4 regions of the Spongiibacter sp. IMCC21906 genome follow, and region 1 is predicted to be linked to each of the others. Evidence: riboswitches for the same ligand, from Rfam matches in the RefSeq annotation. Region 1 holds a riboswitch; each other region holds the start of a gene.
What was found. A riboswitch is a leader RNA that binds a small molecule or an ion and turns the genes downstream of it on or off. The one in region 1 is predicted to bind cobalamin.
Positions count from the first base shown of each region.

Region 2: linked by a shared signal. The riboswitch ahead of IMCC21906_RS06685 (cobyrinate a,c-diamide synthase) and the one ahead of IMCC21906_RS03230 (cobalt-precorrin-5B (C(1))-methyltransferase) in region 1 are both predicted to bind cobalamin.
Region 3: linked by a shared signal. The riboswitch ahead of IMCC21906_RS00330 (cobaltochelatase subunit CobN) and the one ahead of IMCC21906_RS03230 (cobalt-precorrin-5B (C(1))-methyltransferase) in region 1 are both predicted to bind cobalamin.
Region 4: linked by a shared signal. The riboswitch ahead of IMCC21906_RS06150 (TonB-dependent receptor domain-containing protein) and the one ahead of IMCC21906_RS03230 (cobalt-precorrin-5B (C(1))-methyltransferase) in region 1 are both predicted to bind cobalamin.

Region 1 is NZ_CP011477.1:708,845-713,987, forward strand. Features, by position in the region: gene IMCC21906_RS03225 (malic enzyme-like NAD(P)-binding protein) at 1-732, shown strand, start outside; cobalamin riboswitch at 847-1,072, shown strand; gene IMCC21906_RS03230 (cobalt-precorrin-5B (C(1))-methyltransferase) at 1,290-2,405, shown strand; gene IMCC21906_RS03235 (ABC transporter ATP-binding protein) at 2,427-3,359, shown strand; gene IMCC21906_RS03240 (ABC transporter permease) at 3,356-4,132, shown strand; gene IMCC21906_RS03245 (precorrin-8X methylmutase) at 4,183-4,818, shown strand; gene IMCC21906_RS03250 (precorrin-2 C(20)-methyltransferase) at 4,820-5,143, shown strand, end outside.
Region 2 is NZ_CP011477.1:1,457,738-1,462,880, forward strand. Features, by position in the region: gene IMCC21906_RS06675 (transporter substrate-binding domain-containing protein) at 1-737, shown strand, start outside; gene IMCC21906_RS06680 (adenosylcobinamide amidohydrolase) at 783-1,430, opposite strand; gene IMCC21906_RS06685 (cobyrinate a,c-diamide synthase) at 1,446-2,723, opposite strand; cobalamin riboswitch at 2,964-3,126, opposite strand; gene IMCC21906_RS06690 (Mpo1-like protein) at 3,162-3,482, opposite strand; gene IMCC21906_RS06695 (YdiY family protein) at 3,659-4,381, opposite strand; gene IMCC21906_RS06700 (mechanosensitive ion channel family protein) at 4,442-5,143, opposite strand, start outside.
Region 3 is NZ_CP011477.1:70,582-75,724, reverse strand. Features, by position in the region: gene IMCC21906_RS17205 (helix-turn-helix domain-containing protein) at 57-239, opposite strand; gene IMCC21906_RS00340 (SDR family oxidoreductase) at 211-633, shown strand; gene IMCC21906_RS00335 (hypothetical protein) at 674-946, opposite strand; cobalamin riboswitch at 1,061-1,320, shown strand; gene IMCC21906_RS00330 (cobaltochelatase subunit CobN) at 1,426-5,143, shown strand, end outside.
Region 4 is NZ_CP011477.1:1,343,708-1,348,850, forward strand. Features, by position in the region: gene IMCC21906_RS06150 (TonB-dependent receptor domain-containing protein) at 1-1,733, opposite strand, end outside; cobalamin riboswitch at 1,824-1,998, opposite strand; gene IMCC21906_RS06155 (2-dehydropantoate 2-reductase) at 2,054-3,004, opposite strand; gene IMCC21906_RS06160 (YajQ family cyclic di-GMP-binding protein) at 3,168-3,650, shown strand; gene IMCC21906_RS06165 (MFS transporter) at 3,727-5,143, shown strand, end outside.

The DNA of each region.
Region 1 (5,143 bases):
GGCATGATCAATGCGCTTGAGATTCAAGGCAAAAACATTGAGACCGCAAAAATTGTTTGCTTAGGTGCTGGCTCTGCGGCTATCGCCTGTATGCGCCTGTTAGTTTCTTTGGGTGCAAGCTACGACAATATTTATATGATCGATCGTCGCGGGGTGATTTACCCTGGCCGCGAAGGTCTTAATAAATACAAAAAAGAATTTCAAAACGATACGGGTGCGCGCACTTTGAGCGATGCTATTAACGGCGCCGATGTCTTTGTTGGCTTGTCTGGCGCCAATCTTCTCAGCGAAGAGATGCTGCGTACAATGGCGCCCAAGCCTATTGTTTTTGCCTGCTCCAACCCTGATCCCGAGATCGAACCCGAGCTGGCACTGTCGATACGGGATGACTTGATTGTCGCTACCGGTCGTTCGGACTACCCTAACCAGGTGAACAATGTATTGGGCTTTCCGTTTATTTTTCGGGGTGCGCTAGATGTTCGCGCCACCGCGATTAATGAAGAAATGAAAGTGGCTGCGGTGCACGCTATTCGTGAGCTGGCAAAAGAAGCGGTTCCTCAAGTGGTGATCGATGCCTGCGGAGTAGAGAGCCTGAGCTTTGGTCCAGACTACATCATTCCCAAGCCGGTGGACCGCCGTTTGCTGGGTGTGGTCTCGGCAGCTGTCGCCCAGGCGGCAGTTGATAGCGGCGTGGCCATGCTGCCGTACCCTTCCCACTACCCACTAAGTTAAGCGCATTGCTTGATAACCTGGCTCAATATTCCTATTGGGTCAGGTTAATGTGTCTTCTCCCTCGATTCTAAATCGCCTCTATTTGTCGTTTGACCTGCTATTGTCGCCCTGTTAATGTTGCGGCCTCTTTCAGGTGTCCTGCTTGTGGTTCTTCGCAGTGGGATTAAACGGGAAGTTGGTGAGCGGCTGTTATGCAGCGCAAATCCAACGCTGCCCCCGCAACGGTAAGTGAGTGCAGGGTGATCTCATGCCACTGTATCTTCGGATATGGGAAGGTGATCACCTCGGGTTTTTTGCCCACTCATAAGCCCGGAGACCGGCCTGATATTAAGCCGAGCGTTGCGGTGGGCGACGACAGGCCGGTTGGATTCTTCACTGGTGCTTGTTCCGCTTCGTCCGCCGCCTGTTATCCCTGTTTACCGCACGCCTGTATTTAGTTTCGCCAAAGCGCGAGCTAACAGGGAGTTGTACATCGTGTGTAAACAGTATTCTCTTAACTTGGTTTATCCCACGTTTCACTTTTCGCCGCTGTCTTTTTGTTAGGGTTGCTGGCGAATATGTCTGCCCCCAGCTTGCGCCCAGAAACAACAGAAAATAATGGCACACTACGAACGGGTTTAACCACTGGCGCCTGCGCAACGGCGGCGTCGTTGGCGGCTGCACGCTTGCTGCTTCAAGGCCAGCATACCGAGGCCGCGCGAATTCGCCTGCCCAGAGGTGAGTTTAGAGAGTTACTTATCGCTGACTTGCAGTTAACGGCTAATGCCGCACTGGCTGCGGTAATTAAAGATGCCGGTGACGATCCCGATGCGACGCATGGCGCCCGGCTGTGGGTAAAACTCCAGCTAAAAGCGGAACCCGGCGTGGCGTTCTTGGCTGGCCAAGGGGTGGGAACGGTCACCCGTAAAGGATTGGTATTGCCGGTAGGCGAGCCCGCGATAAACCCGGTGCCTCGACAGATGATAGTGGCGCATTTGCAGCAACAGGCGATGGACGCCGATTACCAAGGCGGATTTTTGGTGACGGTGGGTATCGACAACGGCGAGCGTATTGCGCTGCGAACCATGAATGGTCGCCTGGGCATCGTCGGTGGTTTGTCGGTGTTGGGGACCACGGGCATTGTTCGTCCTTTTTCCTGTTCGGCCTATATCGCCTCAATCCACCAGTCCATCGATGTTGCTAACGCAAATAAGCTGCAAAGAATTGCGGCTTGTACGGGCGGCACGAGCGAGGCTTACGCTCAGCAAAGATTTAATTTATGTGATGCCGCTATTGTGGAAATGGGCGACCTGTTTGGTGCCGTGCTCAAGTATCTGCGCCGTCACCCTGTACCCGCGCTTATCCTGGCGGCGGGCTTTGGCAAACTCACTAAATTCGCCGCCGGACATCTGGATACCCACAGCCGCCGGTGCGCGATTGATTTTCCGTGGCTGGCGGAGCAGGCCATGTTGCTGAACGGTGACGAGGTTCTCCGAGAACAAATTCTGCAATCCAATACCAGTTTGCAAGCCCTGAATTATTGCCAGCAACAGGGTGTGCCGTTGGCAGAGCATATCGCCTTGAAGGCTGTCCAGGTGGCGCGTCGCTATCTTCCCCAGTCTATTGCCTTAGAGGTGTGTGCTGTCGATCGGCAAGGCAAATTGCTTGCCTATGTCGGTGAGGCATGTCAGTGACCAATCATGTTTGGAGAAATAATGCATAGCGCGGCGATTGAAATCCAGCAGCTTTATAAGCGCTACGGTGATGGCGAGCCGGTGATCTCGGGTATTGATCTACGTATTCCCCAGGGGGCGTTTTTTGGTTTGTTGGGCCGAAACGGCGCAGGCAAAAGTACCTTGATCGGCTTGATAAGTGGCCTGCTCAATATGCAGCAGGGCAAAATTTTTGTGCAGGGCTTTGATAATCAGCGTCAGGCTATGCGAGCCAGACGCTGTGTTGGTGTGGTGCCCCAAGAGGTCAATTTTAATAGCTTTGAGCCGGTCCGGGAAATTATTGAAAGCCAGGCAATGTATTACGGATTGTCGCTGAAAAAATCACGCCAACGCAGCGCTGAATTGCTCGACAAGGTTGGACTCAGTCATCGCGCTGACAAAAAAGCATGGGGTTTATCCGGGGGCATGAAGCGTCGATTGATGCTCGCCAGGGCGCTGGTGCATCAACCCCAAGTGTTAATTCTGGACGAGCCCAGCGCGGGCTTAGATGTGGAAGCCAAGCAACAAACCTGGGCATTACTTAAAGATTTGAATCGTGACGGCACCACCATTTTGCTAACCACGCATTACCTGGAAGAAGCAGAATCGCTGTGTCGGGATATCGCCATTATTGACGAGGGAAAAATCATCGCCAGAGATGCGCCGCAACAATTGTTATCAGGCCTGCAATCTCGAAAGTTAACGCTCAATTTACACCGCGAAATTGCCGGGCCTCCGGTGTTGAACTATGGCCAGTTGTTGGCATGGCGAGCAATGGAGCTGGAAGTAGATTGGCCTTTGAAACTACCGCTAGCGCCGCTGTTTGAAAAGCTATCCGAGCAGGGGGTGGAGGTAGCCAGTGTGCAAGATGGTGGTAAGCGTTTGGAGTCTCGGTTTTTAGAGTTGTTGGCCGCAGATCAGCAGGTGGCGAAATGAGTATGGCAAGTGTGTATTGGTATGCATATCAAGGTCTTTTAATAAAACAGCTTAGGCGCTTTCTGCGGAGCTGGGTGCAAAGCCTGCTGCCGTCGCTGGTGACGGCGGGATTGTTCTTGCTGATATTCGGGCATTTGATGGGCAAGGACTTGCCCGCCAGAGACGGCGTCGCCTATGTCGAATTTTTAATGCCGGGGTTGATCATGTTTGCAGTGATTAGTAATGCCTACAGTAATTGCACCTTGGCTTTTTATGGCGCGCGCTTGCAGCGACATATCGAAGAAATGCTCATTGCTCCCATGCCAGCTTGGATCATTGTGGCAGGCTTTGTCAGTGCGGGGGTAATACGCGGTTTACTTGCCGGCAGTTTAGTGGCGCTAATGGCAATGCCCTTTACCTCTTTACAGCTACATCATGCAGGGTTTGCTGTCGGGGTGGCAGTCATGAGTGCGCTGTTATTTTCATTGGCCGGGGTGATCAACGGCGTCTACGCCCGCAGTTTTGATGATACCTCGTTGATTAGTACCTTCATCCTCACACCCTTAATTTATTTGGGCGGCGTTTTTTATCCGGTGGAATCCTTAGCTGCTCCCTGGGCAGATATTTCTATGATCAATCCCATGCTCTACGTTGTGGATGGTTTTCGTTATGGCTTATTAGGGATTCCGGGTCATGGCGGCACGATCACCTTTGTCGTGCTGACATTATTAACGCTGCTAATGGCAGGACTCGCTTGGTTTTTAATAGATCGTGGTGTGCGAATTAAATCGTAGTGGCCCGAAGTTTTTGCTTGGGGTTTTAAGGAATTTATGGAGAAGGAATATTGAAAGAGCGACATGATTATATTCGTAATGGGCAAGAAATCTATAAGGCCTCATTCGCCACCATTCGCAAAGAGGCTGAGCTAAGCCGCTTTCCGCCGGATATGGAAAGCTGTGCGGTACGGATAATTCACGCATCAGGCATGATTGATATTGCAGAGGATATCGATTTTTCTGACAGTGCTGGCAGCTTGGCCAGAATGGCGCTGGCCGCAGGAACCCCGATATTTTGTGATAGCGAAATGCTGGCCCACGGTATTACCCGAGCGAGATTGCCAGCAGAGAATCCAGTGCTCTGCACCTTGCGGGACCCTCGGGTACCTGCGATGGCAGCGGCGATAAATAACACCCGCAGTGCCGCTGCATTGGGTTTGTGGCATGAGCAGTTAGAAGGCGCCATCGTGGCGATAGGCAATGCCCCTACGGCACTTTTTCATTTGTTAAATCTGATTGCCAAGGGCGGTCCAAAACCCGCTGTGGTGCTGGGTTTTCCAGTGGGTTTTATCGGTGCGGCAGAAAGTAAGTTGGCGCTGTCACAAACAGAAAATTTACCTTTTATTACTGTTCACGGTCGCCGTGGCGGCAGTGCAATGGCGGCTGCGGCTATTAACGCCTTGGCAACAGAGCGAGAAATTTAATATGGAAATTAAACAGCGTGGACATCTCTACGGTATTGGCGTTGGTCCCGGAGATCCTGAGCTGCTTACCTTAAAAGCTGTCAGGTTAATTGGTGAGTCTCCGGTGGTGGCCTACTTTTGCAAACGTGGCAGCTTGGGACGAGCAAGAAACAACTGTGCTGCACACCTATCAATTCAGCATAAAGAACTGCCGTTAGTGTACCCGCTTACCACCGAGCTATCTCATCACAGTCAAGAGTACCGTGACCGCATAGAACAATTTTTTGATGAGGCGGCAGAGATGGTGGCCGTTGAATTAGATGCCGGTAGAAATGTGGCGCTGCTG
Region 2 (5,143 bases), 750 kb from region 1:
CCACCGGTCTTGGCATTGCCACCTCAGTGGAAAGCAGCGGCTGGTGGGCTCTCTTGGCGCAACTGGTATCACCGGCGTTTTTGAGTGCGGTGGGGATATTGGCGGTGTTGCTTTTTGCAGTAGGCGGTTTGCTTTGGTTGGTGGAGCATAAGCGCAATCCCGAGCAGTTTGGCGGAAGCTTGTCGCAAGGAATAGGCAATGGTTTTTGGTGGTCTGCGGTCACCATGACTACTGTTGGCTATGGCGATAAAGCCCCTGTTACCAAGGCAGGACGTTTGTTGGCCACCATTTGGATGTTTGTGTCGGTTATTACTATTTCCAGCTTTACCGCCGCGATTGCGTCATCAGTCACGGTGAACTCCATGACTACAGCAGTGACGGGGTTGCAGGATTTAAATCGGGTTAAGACATTAGTGGTTGCGGGGTCTACGGCTCAGCAGGCGTTAACCTTGCGGGGCATTAAATCGATAGAGGTGACGACAGCGGAAGAAGGTTTGGAGGCCTTGCGTAATGGCACTGCAGATGCACTGGTGTATGACGAAGCCGTGCTGCGGTATTTATTGAAAGATGGCGATGCGCAGCTGGAAGTGATTGAGTTTGCCGGAAGCCAGCAAGAATATGCACTGGGTCTGCGAGAAGACTTCCCTCAGCGTGAGGCGCTGAATCAAAGTTTGTTAGCGGAGACCCAGGCTGCCAGTTGGCAGATGACTTTGCAGCGATACTTAGGACAGCAATAAGCAGGCTTTTAACGTGATGTGGTCAGCGCCGGTGGATACTGTCCGTTAAACGATACTGTCCGTTAAACATTGGATGAGTAGCTCGGCGCAGCGTTGCCCAGCCAAAGTGTGTTTGCCAAACCAGCGCTGTGGTTTACCGCTGCCACCAATGACCGCAATGCTGTCTGTGCCTGTTCCTGTTGCCAGTTCCCCTGATACTGGGCTGCGAATATTGGCTTTGTGTAAGACATGGGCTTTTGCTTCTGTGAGCAGGGTGATGATCTCGGTCATGCTGGCAACGGAAAGCTGCATATTGCTAATACAGACAATGTTAATTGTGCCTGGTGGCAGTGTGACAGGATTCTGCCAATCTGCAGGGTCGCCGGCGCAACGGGCGTTACTTAAACCGCTGGTCAGGTAAATAGCGAGTCGTTCGCCTTCAATGGTCGTCTCCGCCCAGCGCAATGAATCCATCGACGCTGCCGTCATCATGCCTACAGTTGTAGCTGTCCAGCCTTGACTGTCAGCGTATTGTTGCAGTGTTTGCTCGGGTGGTTGCTGGCTATCTGCGCCGCTTACCTTAAGATTTAATAGTCGGTTTGCCTCGCATACGCCACCATTTAATGCGGCGGAGCTGAGGCACCGGCGAGTGCCCTGCCAATGCAGAGCGAAGTGCTGATCCGCCGGTGTCCAGTGCCAGTCTTGGTCATTCATTGATATTCATCGGCATCAGTTGTTATTGCAGCCATTAAACCAAGCACAAATGGTGTCCGGGTCGGATGAGAAATACCAGTGAACAAAGGATGCCACGGTGTTGCGGTAACGGAAAATGCCTTCACCCACCCGGCCATCGGCAAACTCGCTGCGTTCTTCCTGCTGGTCATTTTCCAGCTTGGCGTAATGGAAGGTGTGGCCCCGTAACGACGTGCCGGGAAGATGCTGATAACCCAGTGCGGCTAAGCGCGGTTGAACGACGGCTTGTTCATTGAACACCCCGAGCATCTCAAATTCTTGTTCGTCGTGTTGCAGAGATTGTTGCAGGTAGAGCATGCCACCACATTCGGCAACACAGATTTTGCCATCGTGAATGTGAGCGGCGACTGATTCACGCATACTTGTGTTATCGCTCAAGATTTTTGCATGTAACTCGGGGTAGCCGCCGGGTAGATACAGCGCGTCGCAGTCTGGAATTTGGCTATCATTTAAAATTGAAAAGAAGCTAACTTCCGCGCCCTGCCGTTGCAGAAAATCGATGTTGGCGTGGTATAAAAAATTTAAGGCTGGGTCTCTGGCAATGGCAATGCGCTTACCTTTTAGACGTTGTTCGAGGTCTGGTTTTACTGACTCCAGTAACAGGTCTAATGTTTTCCACGGCAGTTTTTCCAGTGCCGGTGCGAGCTTTTCTGCCATCGCTGCAGCGGCGGGGCCGCCCGTGTCTTTGCCGCCATCAATACCTAGGTGACGTTCGTGTACTGCCAGTGCCGGATCGCGATGAATGGCGGTGATCCAGCGAGTAGGGGGACGAATGCTTTCTTCAAGCATACTCGCATGGCGAGGGCTGCCCACTTTATTGGCCAGCACTGCGACAACATCTACGTCTTCGTCGTATAGGCTTAGGCCGTAAATAAGCGCACCAAAGGTTTGTGCTTGGGCAGAGGCGTCGGCGACCATTAATACCGGCAGTGCAAAGTCTTTGGCCAATTTGGCTACCGAGTGTTCACCGTCGAATAAGCCCATTACGCCTTCAATGAGGATATGGTCGACTTCTCTCGCTCCTCGGGCTAGCTCGCGTTGAATTTCTTCCCGGCTTTGCATCCAGTAGTCCAGCTGTCGCACTTGTAGACCTGTGGCATGCTCCAAAAAAGCAGGGTCTAAGTAATCGGGCCCCATCTTAAATATACGAACCGTTTTGCCCGAGTCTAATAAGGCCTTTGCCAAGCCGGCAGTTACCAAGGTTTTACCGTGGCCGCTGCCGGGTGCCGCGACGATTAATGCACTGCCGGTCATGAGCTGTCCTCGTTGTTAATAAAAATGTGCTGACAGCTATGCTGCCTGCATTAAAAATGTGTGTTTGCTTGCGGTGACGTTACATTGACGCATACATATTGTGTTGCGACGTTGATAGTGAGCAGGTTGGAGGCGCAGGAACAAACGCAGCCAAAATCTGCTGAAAAGCTCACAAAAAAGCGAAAAGGAAGGGCGGGATAGATTGCGGTATGCACTCTGCCCGGCCTGTTGCCCACCGCAACGCCATCGGCTGTAGCAGGCAGGTATTCGGACTTGTGAAGCGGTGTGTTAAACACTGGTTCACTTACCGTTGCGGGGGCAGTACCGGCCTTGCTGAGTGCGCACCGGTTTCCCGTTTAATTTGCCACCGTGGGTGGACAAAACCTGTTACGGCCCGGACTGTAAACGAAATCTTAAGGCTTTGGCAAGAAGGACGATTTATAGTGGTAGCCGACCGGTGAGTAAATCTTTTGCCATTACCCAGTCGCCTATAAAGCTGTAAAGCGGATGACTAAAGGTGGCAGGGCGGTTTTTTTCAAAAAAGAAATGTCCTACCCAGGCAAAGCCGTAGCCAATAAGCGGTAGTAGCATTAGCAGTAACCAAGCGCCGCTGAATATGGCTGTTAAGAGTACGACTATTACCAAACAACTGCCGATAAGATGCAGTCGTCGACAAACAAGGTTTTGATGTTCAGCTAAATAATAGGGATAAAACTCGGCAAAGCTGTTAAAGGTCATTTGATTATTATCGTTATTCATACTGCCTCCATTAACGAGCAGATATAACACATGACGACTATATATACCCGGGGCTGGCTAGCTTGCAAGATGTTGGCTTGTGGTTTTACAGGCTAATTGAGTGACGTGACTGAATTAGTGCTTATGAACAGCAAAGGCGCCCTTAAGCGCCTTTGCTACATCACTGTGCTCAAAGCTTAGAAACTATAAACCAGGGTAACGGCTGTTTGACGATCCAGATGTACTGTTTCTTGGGGAACGGTTTCGTTGTATTCCAATATATAACTGATACTGAGACCAAAGCCGCCAACGATTTTTGTTTTTAGTGAGGTGGTTGATTTACTTACGGTGTTTTGGTCACCGCTTTCTACCGTGAGTAGCTGACTCAGGCTAGCGGTTTCAGACAAGGAATATACGAGTTCGGTGGATAAGCGCAGAATAGCTTCGCTAATTTGCCCGTCGCCTTCGTCACTCGGTGCTTCAAATTCGCTCACTCGTACACCGGGACCGACTTCTGCGTCCCATGTGAATTGGGTGGTTTTGAAAATTCTGCGGCCATAACCGGCTGACACGGTGGCCTGATAGCGATAACCACTAAACAGGTCTTTGTCTACGCCGCCGTAAAGAAAGGTGTAGTTAAACTGGCTGAAGTCATAGGCAAGACGGTTAGATAAAAAATAGGCTTCGGCGGAGCGGGTGCCATCGCTTTCGTTGTTTTGACCGTTTGCTGTTATGTCGTAGGTCCAACTACCGCGTTGGCGTTTGGCGTTGATTCTACCTAGCACGCTTTTTTCATCGGTGTTGCCCTCGGTCTGGTTGTAGCCAAACTGTACGTCACCTTTCCATAGTTTTGGCGGCTCCTGGGCCAGTGCATTCGCGGATGCAAACACTGCGATTGCCGCTGCCATATGCTTCTTCATGTTTTCCCCTTTAAGTCTTGGGTGAATGTAATGCGTATAAATTGGATTTGCGGCAGATGCTTAGCCGTCGGATTTGTGAAAATGTACGTCCATTTGCGGGAAGGGGATTTCTATACCTTCGGCATCAAAGCTGTTTTTGATGTCTTCCACAAGCTGCCAGCGCGTGGGCCAGTAGTCACCGGTGGCAACCCAGGGGCGACAAATTAAGTCAATGGAGGACTGGGCCATTTCATTCACTTTAATGGTGGGGGCTGGGTCTTTCATGATGCGTGTGTCGGCATCGACCAAGCGTTGGAGTATGTCTTTTGCTTTTTGCATATCGGCGCTGTAAGAAATGCTGACGACGAGATCGATACGGCGGCGGGGCATGACGCTGTAATTGGTAATTGCGCCAGACATCATTTTTGCATTGGGGATCATAATGCGTTTGTAATCGCCGGTGAGTAAGGTGGTAGAGAATAAGCTAATGCTTTCTACGGTACCGGAACAACCGCCGCCCTCTATCCAGTCGCCAACTCGGCAGGGACGAAATGCGATAAGCAGTACCCCAGCGGCAAAATTGGATAACGACCCCTGCAGTGCTAAACCAATGGCTAAACCGGCTGCGCCTAACGCGGCAATAACGGAAGCGGTTTGCACTCCTACATGAGCTAGTGCCGGAATAATCGTTACTGCCAGCAGCAAGGTAAAGGTGAGCTTGCTCATGAAGTTAGTGAGGGTTGGGTCAAAGCCGCGATTATTCAGGGTCTTGCGAAGCAAGCC
Region 3 (5,143 bases), 640 kb from region 1:
TAGTACGGCCGTTTCAATCAGTTTGATGCCCAATTCTGCTGAGTTTCAGTTCTCACTCAGGAGAGAAAAACGTTTTTCGATAAGCCTCGTCGCTGAAACTCGCTCGGAGAGCAACCAGTGTGATTTTTAAATACAGTGGAAAAATGGGATTGACTGCCAAAGCCCACCTCATCAGCAATGTCAGTAAGGGATATTACGCCTTCATTTTCAATGATGAAAGCCGAGGGTCGCTTTGGCAAAGGCGGCTCAATTATCAATATGTCCTCAGTGGTGAGTCAGGTAGGTTTACTTGGGCATAGTTTCTATGGTGCAAGCAAGGGCGCGATAGCCTCTTTTAGCCGCCATACGGCCGTGGAATTTGCCAGCTTGGGCTATGGAGTCCGGGTTAATTCAGTGCACCCTGGGGTGATTGCGACCGTGATGGGGGATCGCTCCCTGCAGGGTTTCGTCGATGCAGGCATGGCTGGCTCCATAGAGGAAGTCGTCGCCATTCTGGAACAGCAGGCCATTCCCCTCGGGCGTAGGGGAAGTGCTGAGGATGTGGCCAATGCGGCCTTGTATTTGGCCTGCGATGCCAGCAGTTATGTGACCGGCATTGAACTCACGGTAGATGGCGGTTATACCGCGATGTGAGAGAAAACGAACTGAACTGTGGTGGCGACAAAAGGCGTGGTCATTGGTCCATGTCAAATTGCCTTGTTGCCAGTGCTGCTGCACTGCAGCTGTAGCGGCTTGCACTTAGTGTGTTGCGATTTTTTTGGATATTCTCCCCCGGCTGGCTCACCGATAAGTAGTTTAATAACCCGGCGGGGGTGGGCCCGGCGGGGTCCATAAACATGATGGCCTCTACTTGGGTGCGGTGTAGATTGTCTTCTTGCAAGCGCCATTCAAACCAAGCGTGCTGAATAGTCACGGCCTTGCGCGGCGGTTTTAGCGTTGAGTTCACGGCGTCACATCCAATAAGGGTTTGGCTAATCACCCTCCTTGAAAACAATGATGGACTCAAAAAATACAGAGTGCCTGCCGAGGTGATTTCTTGACCTAATTTCTAAAGTGCGTATCCTTGTCCACGCTTTCAGGTGCCCGACGGCAAGTCCATTGTCTAGGGTTAAACGGGAAACAGGTGCGTATTACCTACGTGTGGTAACGCTAAGCCTGTACTGCCCCCGCAACGGTAAGCAGATTATCTTTTTCCGCCACACCTCCCGGTGTTGGCAGCCACTGCGCCAGTGAATCAGGCGTGGGAAGGCGAAGAAGCTGTGCTCATGCACTTTGAGCAATCTGTGAGTCCGGAGACCGGCCTAAGCAAAGGAAATAGATCGTGGCGGGGTGCCACTGAGCTTTCAGTCAGTTTCTGAATTGCCGTCCCCTTTCTATTTCAATCAACCGCTATCAGCGCAGAGGTTCTGGCGCAGGGGATTGCTTGTGATATTTCAGCTACGCCATGTTATGGCTTTGCTTATGCTGGGCTGCGGCCTGTTGTTTAATGCGCCGCTGTGGGCGGCCAGTCAAAGTGTGGCGGTGATTGTATCCGACCGGTCTGCTCCCTATTTGGTGGCGGGAGCCCATCAGTTAAAGGATATGGGCAGTGACGCCCAGATTGACATCCGCACGGTGAGCCAGCTTGCGGAGATGGATGATCAACAGCTTAGCAGTCTGCTGGCAAATAAGGATGCCCTGCTCTTGGTGGCGGTGTTTGGTGATGCCGTCGATCGTTTACTGAGTATGCCGCTTGCCAATCAAAAACTGCGCATGGTGATACACAGTGATCGCCGTTTACTGGCTTTGCAACAGGGCCGGCAAGGCGCGATTTTTGGCCACGGTTTGCCGGACGATATTGTCTCGGAGAAGACCGCCTTATTGGATGCCTCTGCACTTGAAACATTCCAAAAGCAGCACCCCAAATATCATGATTGGCTGCAGGCTCGCGCCTACTGGTTAAATCGTTCAGTGGAAAATGCCCGTGCTTTGCTGGCTATGCTCGCCAATGGCAACCGTCAACAGTCGCCGCTGGTTGTGGTGTCGCCGTTGCGCTTTGCCCTGCATCATCAAGGTACGGCAAGGTGGTTAGATGTTGATGCGCTCAGCCGTGCCTTAACACCCCTGCAGCCTACCTTGTGGATTCTCGATCACGATACCGGTGATCTGGCGGGAGAGTGGGCACTGCACCAGCAATTTTGTCAGGCTCAGGACTGGCAATGTGTTTCGGTATTGGCGTCCTGGGGGCAACCCAGTGTGGAGGCGGTAAAGACGATTAACGCGTTTAGTCAAAACGCCACTCCCACTGCGGTATTGGCACTGCAGGATTTTGTGATTGGTGGCGGCGATGGTCGCGAAGCCGTTCTGGCTGAATTAAAAAAACTCAATGTGCCGGTGTTAAAAGGGCTGCGGGTGGGGGAATGGAGCGAGGCAGATTGGCAACTTTCTGATCAGGGGCTTCCCCGAGACTCCATCCACTACCGCTTGGCCATGCCTGAATTGCAGGGTGTGAGCCAAGCCCAGCTGCTGGCACTGGCAGAACCTCAACAACAAGACCCACTTACCGGTGCCAGTCTTTTTAGAAGCAAGCCTCTTGCGCATGAAGTGCAGCGTCAGGCCCGGCGATTACAGCGTTGGTTAGACCTGCAGGTTAAGGCCAATGCCGACAAGCGGGTGGCTATTGTGTATTACAACCATCCTCCCGGCCGCCACAATATTGGGGCGGACAACCTCAATGTGCCAGAGAGCTTATTAACAATATTGCAGTCACTGAAAGCGGCGGGCTACACCACCGGTGAGATTCCCGGCGACACTGAGGAGTTGCTGGATATTTTGCAAGCCCAAGGGGTTAACCTGCCGGAAGATGCCAAAGCCTTAGCTGAGATGGCTGGCAAGGTGGCCGGTTTGAGTGCCACGCAGTATCAACAATGGTTTGAAACCTTACCGGCCAGTGTCCAGGCCGAGATGGTGGCGGGGCCTCTGGGCGCATTGCAGACCTTGATGCAGTCTCAGGTGTCGGCTATTGCCAGCCTGGCTTCTGCGTCGGCGCGTCAGGCGCGGGCGCAGTTTCTTGAAGATCGCATGCACAGCACTATCACTGATCTTCATCATGCAATGGATGGTTTGCGGCATAAGGGACGGGCAAGAGCCTTGGATTTGCTGGCCCAGTTAGAAGAAGAATATCTGGATGTGTTGCAAAAGCTGACGGCGGGGCAAGACCTGGAGTGGCAGCGCAGCCAAGCTTTGGTTGATGCCATTGTCAAAATGAAGATTGAGGGCATTCGTGGCTGGGGCGACGCGCCGGGCAAGGTGATGGTCTGGCAGGGCAGGCAGCTGATTCCGGGTGTGCAATTTGGCAATGTGTTTTTAGGGCCGCAGCCGCCTCGGGGGTGGGAGATTAATGAAGAGCTGCTTCATGCCAATATGTCATTTCCGCCCCCTCATCAATATTTAGGCTTTTATCACTATCTGCAAGATGTGTTTAGCGCCGACGCCATGGTGCATGTGGGGCGACATTCTACCTATGAGTTTTTACCCAAGCGCAGCACCGGGCTTGGCGAGGCCGATTATCCCAGCATTATCGCCGGGGATATTCCCGGCATCTATCCCTATATTGTCGATGGTGTCGGTGAAGGTATTCAGGCCAAGCGCCGAGGTTTGGCGGTAATGGTGGATCACCTGACACCGCCCTTGGCGATCACTGAGCTCTATGACGATTTATTGCAGTTGCGACAGTTGATTGAAAGTGCTGAGGCCGCGACAGATTCCCAAACCCGCAGCCGCGCTGTGCAGCGACTCAGAGAAACCATCGACGAGCTTGAGCTGCGAGATGAATTGATCGCCAGTATGGATGAAGAGCTGCAAGTTCGGGGCGTAGGTTTTGATGATATTGATGAAGAATTTTTGCTCCACGAAGTGGGGCATTATCTGACCAATATTCAAGAGGACTTTATGCCGCTGGGGTTGCATGTGTTTGGTCAGAATTGGACGGAAGCTGCCTTGGATACCATGGTGAACTCCATGATTGATGGCAATAAGAATGCGCCATCTGATTTATGGCGGCAGCAATTAAAGGCCTCTCCCAAGGCCGAGATGGATGCTTTGCTAAATGGCTTAAACGGTGGCTTTGTCGCGCCGGGTAAAGGCAATGATCCTATTCGTACCCCAGCGGCGCTGCCCACCGGTCGCAATTTTTATGCTTTGGACGGCAGTTTGCTGCCTACCCAGTTAGCCTTTACGACGGGTGAGACGTTGGCTAATAAAGTGTTGTCTGGTGAGTCGGGGGTTGCTGCCCATACCGAGGATATTGCCGGTAATAAACAAGGTGTGATTCTTTGGGCCTCTGACGCCGTGAGAGATGAAGGCGCGATGATTGCCTTTGGTATGAAGCTGCTTGGGGTGAAGCCAATTTGGAATAGCCGCGGCATTATAAAAGGTTTACAGCGACTGCCATTAAGCGCCAGTCAGCCCAAACGGTTTGATGTGGTTTTTACCACATCGGGCTTATTCCGAGACCTTTACGGCGAGCATATGTTGTTGCTAGACAAGGCCAGTCTGTTGGCATTGGATGCCAGCCGGGACCGGATAATCAAGCAGTTTCCTGCCTTAACCACCGCGCTACGGGCGGCCTTGAAACCCTTGGGGGAATGGCAACAGGGCGGCAATGAGCCGCTGGATAAAAATCAGGTGGCAAATAACTGGGTGAATCAGGCGCGAAAAATATTAGCAGAGCAAGGTGATATTGATGCCGAGACCTTGGGTCGTCAGGCCAGTGTGCGGGTGTTTGGCATTGCTCCCGGTTCTTATGGTGCCGGTATTAATCGCTTGGTAGAGCGCTCCGGGGCGTGGAAAGATCGCAGCGAACTGGCCGAGGTATTCAGCAAACGTATGGGTCACGCTTACGGGGTTGGTCTTGATGGTCAGGCCGCTCCAGCGCTGTTTCGCCAGCAGCTGGCGGGTATTTCCCAAACCTATTTGGGGCGAGCCAGTAATCTCTATGGCTTGGTCGATAACAACGATGCCTTTGATTATTTAGGGGGCTTTAATCTTGCTGTAGAAACCGTGCGGGGCAAGGCGCCGGCCAGTGCAGTGATCAATCATGCCGACGGCAATGACTTGCGCATTGATGCGCTGCATACCGCGATATTGTCAGAATTGCGGGGGC
Region 4 (5,143 bases), 630 kb from region 1:
ACACGGTAAAACACGGTGCCGTCGACTAAGCCGTAACCGCTGAGTTCGTCGGTGTTGGCGGTGTCTTCATAGCGGCTGCTGACTAAACGCAGGCTGCCGCTTACGCCCCAGTGCTGCCATTCGCGGCTGACGTCAAGGTTGGCTTGCTTGTCGGCACGGCGACGTAGATCTAAGCCGGTTTTGGCGTCGGTGGCGTCGAGCAAGCTGGCGTTAGCGTCGATGCGCCAGTCCATAATTTCTGTCGCGACACTTATTTCCCAGCCTTTTATTTCTGCACCTTCGATTTGATCGGGGCCAAAGGTGGCGGGATTGTATTGAATGAGCTTGTCTACGTCGTTTTCAAAACGAGCCACGCTCCAGTTACCCCAGCTGTGGTTGCCGCGCAATTCTAACTCGGTGTTCTCAGAGGTTTCTGGTTCGAGTGTAGGCACGCCGTAAAAGGGGTAGTACAAATCGTTGAAGGTCGGTGCGTTAAAGCCTTCGCCGTAGGAGGCGACGACTTTCAGTGACTCGGTAATATCAAATCCGATCGAGGCGTTGCCGGTATCGTTAGTACCAAACTGTTCGTTGTCGTCATTGCGGCCGCCGATGGTTAGATCAACCGGACCGAAATCTGCCTGCCACTGCGCAAAGTAGGCTTTGTTGCCACGGCTTTGCTCGCCATAACTGAGGTTGCTTTCAACCTGGTCGAGGAAGCGTTCAAAGCCGACGGTAACGACGTGATGTTCGCCAATCGACCAATCATTTTGGATACTGTAAACACGCCGGGTGGTGTCAAAGGTATCGCCACTAACACCCACGGCGGCCGGATCGACATAGTGATAGTCGATGGTGGATTCGTCTTTGGATTCGCCAACAGAAAGGGTGAGTAACCAGTTTTCGAGGGGCTGAAACTCACCGCGAATATTGGCAATGCTGACTTCGCCATCGGTGTAGGGTGAACAGGTATACGTCACGCCGCCGGCGCGGCAGTTATTGTCGTAGTCGCTTTCGGTTTGGCTATTTTGATAGAAGGCAAATAGCTCTGCCTTGTCATTAATTTTGTGACTGAAGCTCGCGTTGACGGCGGTTTGTTCAAAGGCGTCGTCGTCGCCGGCGACTCCAGCTTTGCTAGCGGTGTTATCTACGCCGTCGGTTTCTTCGCGCAGCACGCTAATATTGACTTGGGTTTGCTCGTTGCCCCCGCTGATGGCCGCCAATGCCTTTGTTGTGCCTTGGGTGCCAGCAGTGAGTTGCAGCATAGGCTGCAGGCCGTCGGTGTCGTGGTATTTGCGGGTGATGATATTGATAACACCGCCGATGGCCTCTGAGCCGTAAAGGCTGGAGCGCGAGCCGCGCACAATTTCAACGCGCTCGATCAATTCCGGCGGCAGATTGGTGAGTGCCGGTGCGCCATTGGTGGCCGAGCCGATACGCACGCCATCGATCATCACTAGAGTGTGGTTGCTTTGGTTGCCTCGCAAAAAGAGGCTGGTGCTGGCACCGCGGCCACCGTTGCGCACAAAGCTGACGCCAACGGCGCGGGACAGTAATTCTTGCAGGTCATTGGGTTGAATGCGTTCGATATCAGCGCGCTCGAAGACCGTAACCGGGGCCAGAATATCTGCCACCGATTGCTCGGTGCGGGTCGCGGTAACGACGGTGGTTTCTATATGGGACTCATTAGCTGTAATAAGCGGTGACGTGGCAAAAGTAAAAATACCGCCAACAGCAGCAAGAAGGGTTTTGTTCATGGTGTAAACCTCAAAGCTATAAAAGGAAGCAATGAGGGAGGGGTAGGGGTTATATACAAGTATACGACCGCTGATGGAGCCCTCCGCTTCATCGGGTGAATCAGTAGAGGCCGGTTCCGGGCTTGCACAAAATGTAAATGTGCTTACCGTTGCGGGGGCAGCGTTGGCATTGCGTTCACTTAAAAAGCGGTCGCGCACCAGACTTCCCGTTTAACTCTTTGTCACTAAATACGCGACGCAGGGCACCTGTTACTTGGCGCGCACTCTAAGGCTGCGCTGGGTTTTTGTCAAACTGGGCGGCTGCGGCAAGCTGGTGGCGTTTAGTGCTGATTAGCGGCTGAAAGGCGTTTAATCTCGTCTAGTAATTGCCGATTCATCGGCACTGGAATGCGATGTTGCTCGGCGAGCTGGCAAAGATAGCCGCTGATAAACGCAATTTCGGTAGGGCGTCCCGCTTCAATATCTTGCAGCATGGAGGAACGGTTAAGGGCGGTGTTGGCGGCAACGTGACGGACGGTGGCTAACAAATCGGGGTATTCGGGGCTGGCGTCAAACTGGGCTATCTCCGCGACAACGGCTTCCAGTTCGGCCAAGGCCACCGGGTTGTCTAAGAGCTCGCCGTTGCGGCAGCGGTATTTGACGGTGAGGGGGTTAATCGCACAATTGACTGCCAGTTTTTGCCATAGCACGTCGTCGATATTGTCGCTTACGGTCATGCCTAAAGGGCCAAGGCTTAGAGACCTTGCAATGTTAGCCAATTCATCGTGATCGAGTGGCGTTTGCTGGGTTTCTGCCAGCAAGGTTTTGGATTGCCCGAGCTGGGTGTTTCCTCGTCCGGCATGCACCAGTGAAAACAGCGACTGCCGATAAGCCCCCTCTGTTGTGGAGGCTTGTAGTAGCGTTGCCTGGGGGTAGCGCTGGCTGAGCATTTCGGCAATGCCCAGACCATTTTGCAGTAACACAATCACGGCTTTTTCTGCCAGCTGGTGTTCAATCGCAGTTATGGCCGCCAGTGTTTGTTGTGCCTTGGTGGTGATTAATATGTGCTCAATAGGTTTTGTTATTAAGCTAGGACTAGTCACCGGGACGGGGAGCTGCAGGGCAAGGGCACCCAGCTTGGCCATAATGCCACCCGCCTGGCGGTAGGCCTGCAGGCGGCTGTCACTGCGGAGGATAAGGGTGGCGGGAACAGCATTTTGATAGGCATAGCAGGCCCAAAGGCTGCCGATGGCCCCTGCGCCTAAAATATGCCAATGGATTTTTTCCTGCATGTAGTTCGTCTTGATAAGCGATGAATGACGGCACTGTAGGCCAGTAAGGTGCTGCTTGCCAATATTGACAAGGGAATCTTTGTGTCTGTTGTCAGGTCTATCTCGAAACATCTGGCCGGGCAGTGCTAAACTGGCCCCGACAATCTTGACGAGTTATTTAGCCATGCCCTCTTTTGATATTGTTTCTGAAGTCGATTTGCACACGTTTACCAATGCCCTTGATCAGGCCAGCCGAATTATTGACACCCGCTTTGATTTTAAAGGTGTGGATGCCAGTTTTGAGCGAGACGGCCTTAACGCGACAATTTTTGCTGAAGCTGAATTTCAAATCACGCAAATGGAAGACATGCTGCGCAGCAGCCTGATAAAAAACAACATCGACCCTAAAGCGATGACCGTGGGTGACCCGGAAACGGCTGGTAAGCAGGTGAAAGCAGGGGTGACCATCAAGAACGGTTTGGAATCTGATTTGTGTCGCAAAATTGTCAAAATTATTAAAGACAGCAAGCTGAAAGTGCAGAGCCAGATTCAAGGCGAGCAGGTGCGAGTGACGGGCAAAAAACGGGATGATTTGCAGCAGGTCATGGCATTGCTAAAAGAGCAGTCCTTGGATCAGCCGCTGCAATTCACAAACTTTAGAGATTGACTATCGCCAGCGGGAACAACTCAATGCCCCTTGCGATAACCCCGACCAACGTTTGTCGCTTAACGGTGATGAAACCGTGAGCCATCACCGCGATGGTGTCAAGGAAACGGTCGAACTGGTCTGGTGGCGGCAGAAGCCCGTTTGGATCATGGTGCTTCTTGGTTTTTCTGCGGGTGTGCCATTGCTGCTGATTTTTTCCAGCTTATCACTCTGGTTGCGAGAAGCCGGTGTCAGCAAGGCGGATGTGACCTATTTCAGCTGGGCGGCGCTGGGATTTTCCTTCAAATTTGTCTGGGCCCCTTTAGTCGATAAACTGCCCTTGCCTTTACTTAGCGCGTTGATGGGCCGACGGCGAAGCTGGTTGCTACTGGCTCAGTTAGGTGTGATTGCCGCTATTTGTTTGATGGCCCTTACCGACCCGCGTCAGCACTTGCAAATGATGGCCATTGCGGCGGTATTGCTGGGCTTTTCTGCCGCGACCCAGGACGTGGTGATTGATGCCTTTCGGATTGAGTCAGCCGATGCTCGCTTGCAGGCGCTGCTGTCGTCTACCTATATTGCGGGGTATCGGATCGGCATGATTGCCGCCGGGGCGGGAGCGTTGTATTTAGCTCAGTTTTTTGGCAGCACCAGTGATGTTTATCACTACGATGCCTGGCGCAATACCTATCTGTGTATGGCGGCGGTAATGGGCGTGGGGGTACTGACAACCCTGCTGATTGCGGAGCCGGAGTCTGGGCGCAGTCCTTACCACTATCCCACCGCTGACTACCTGCGCTTTTTCTTTGGTTTTGCCTTCTCGCTATGTGCGTTTGTCACGGTGTTGTTTTTGCTGCCGTCGTCGCCGCAATGGTTTGCAGGGTCAATGCAGTATTTGCTTGGTTTTGTTTACGGGGCTGTGTGTTTTGTCTTGGCCGCAGGGGCGGCGTTGTTAGTTTTTCGCTTGCTGGCGGGGCTGGGTTTTGTGAATGTCCGCTTAGTTTCTGAGAGCTATACCCAACCGATTAATGATTTTATTAAACGCTACGGCAGCTTGGCCATATGGGTGTTGTTGTTGATCGGTTTCTATCGGGTGTCCGATATTATTTTGGGCGTTATCGCCAATGTGTTTTATCAGGACATGGGCTATAGCAAAGACCAGATCGCCAGCGTCACCAAAATTTTTGGCGTGATAATGACCATTGTCGGCAGTTTTTTTGGTGGTTTTTTAACGCTAAAACTGGGTGTGATGCGGGTGCTGATGCTGGGTGCCGTTCTGGTCTCGCTGACCAATTTGATGTTTATGTGGTTAGCGGGGGTGGAGGCCGATATTGTTGCCCTGACAGTGGTGATTGCTGCCGATAACTTAAGTGGCGGCTTGGCCGTGGCAGCCTTTGTGGCTTGGTTGTCCAGTCTGACCAACATCTCTTTTACCGCCACCCAATACGCCGTGTTCAGCTCCATTATGACCTTGTTTCCAAAGCTGCTGGGGGGATATTCCGGCACGGTGGTGG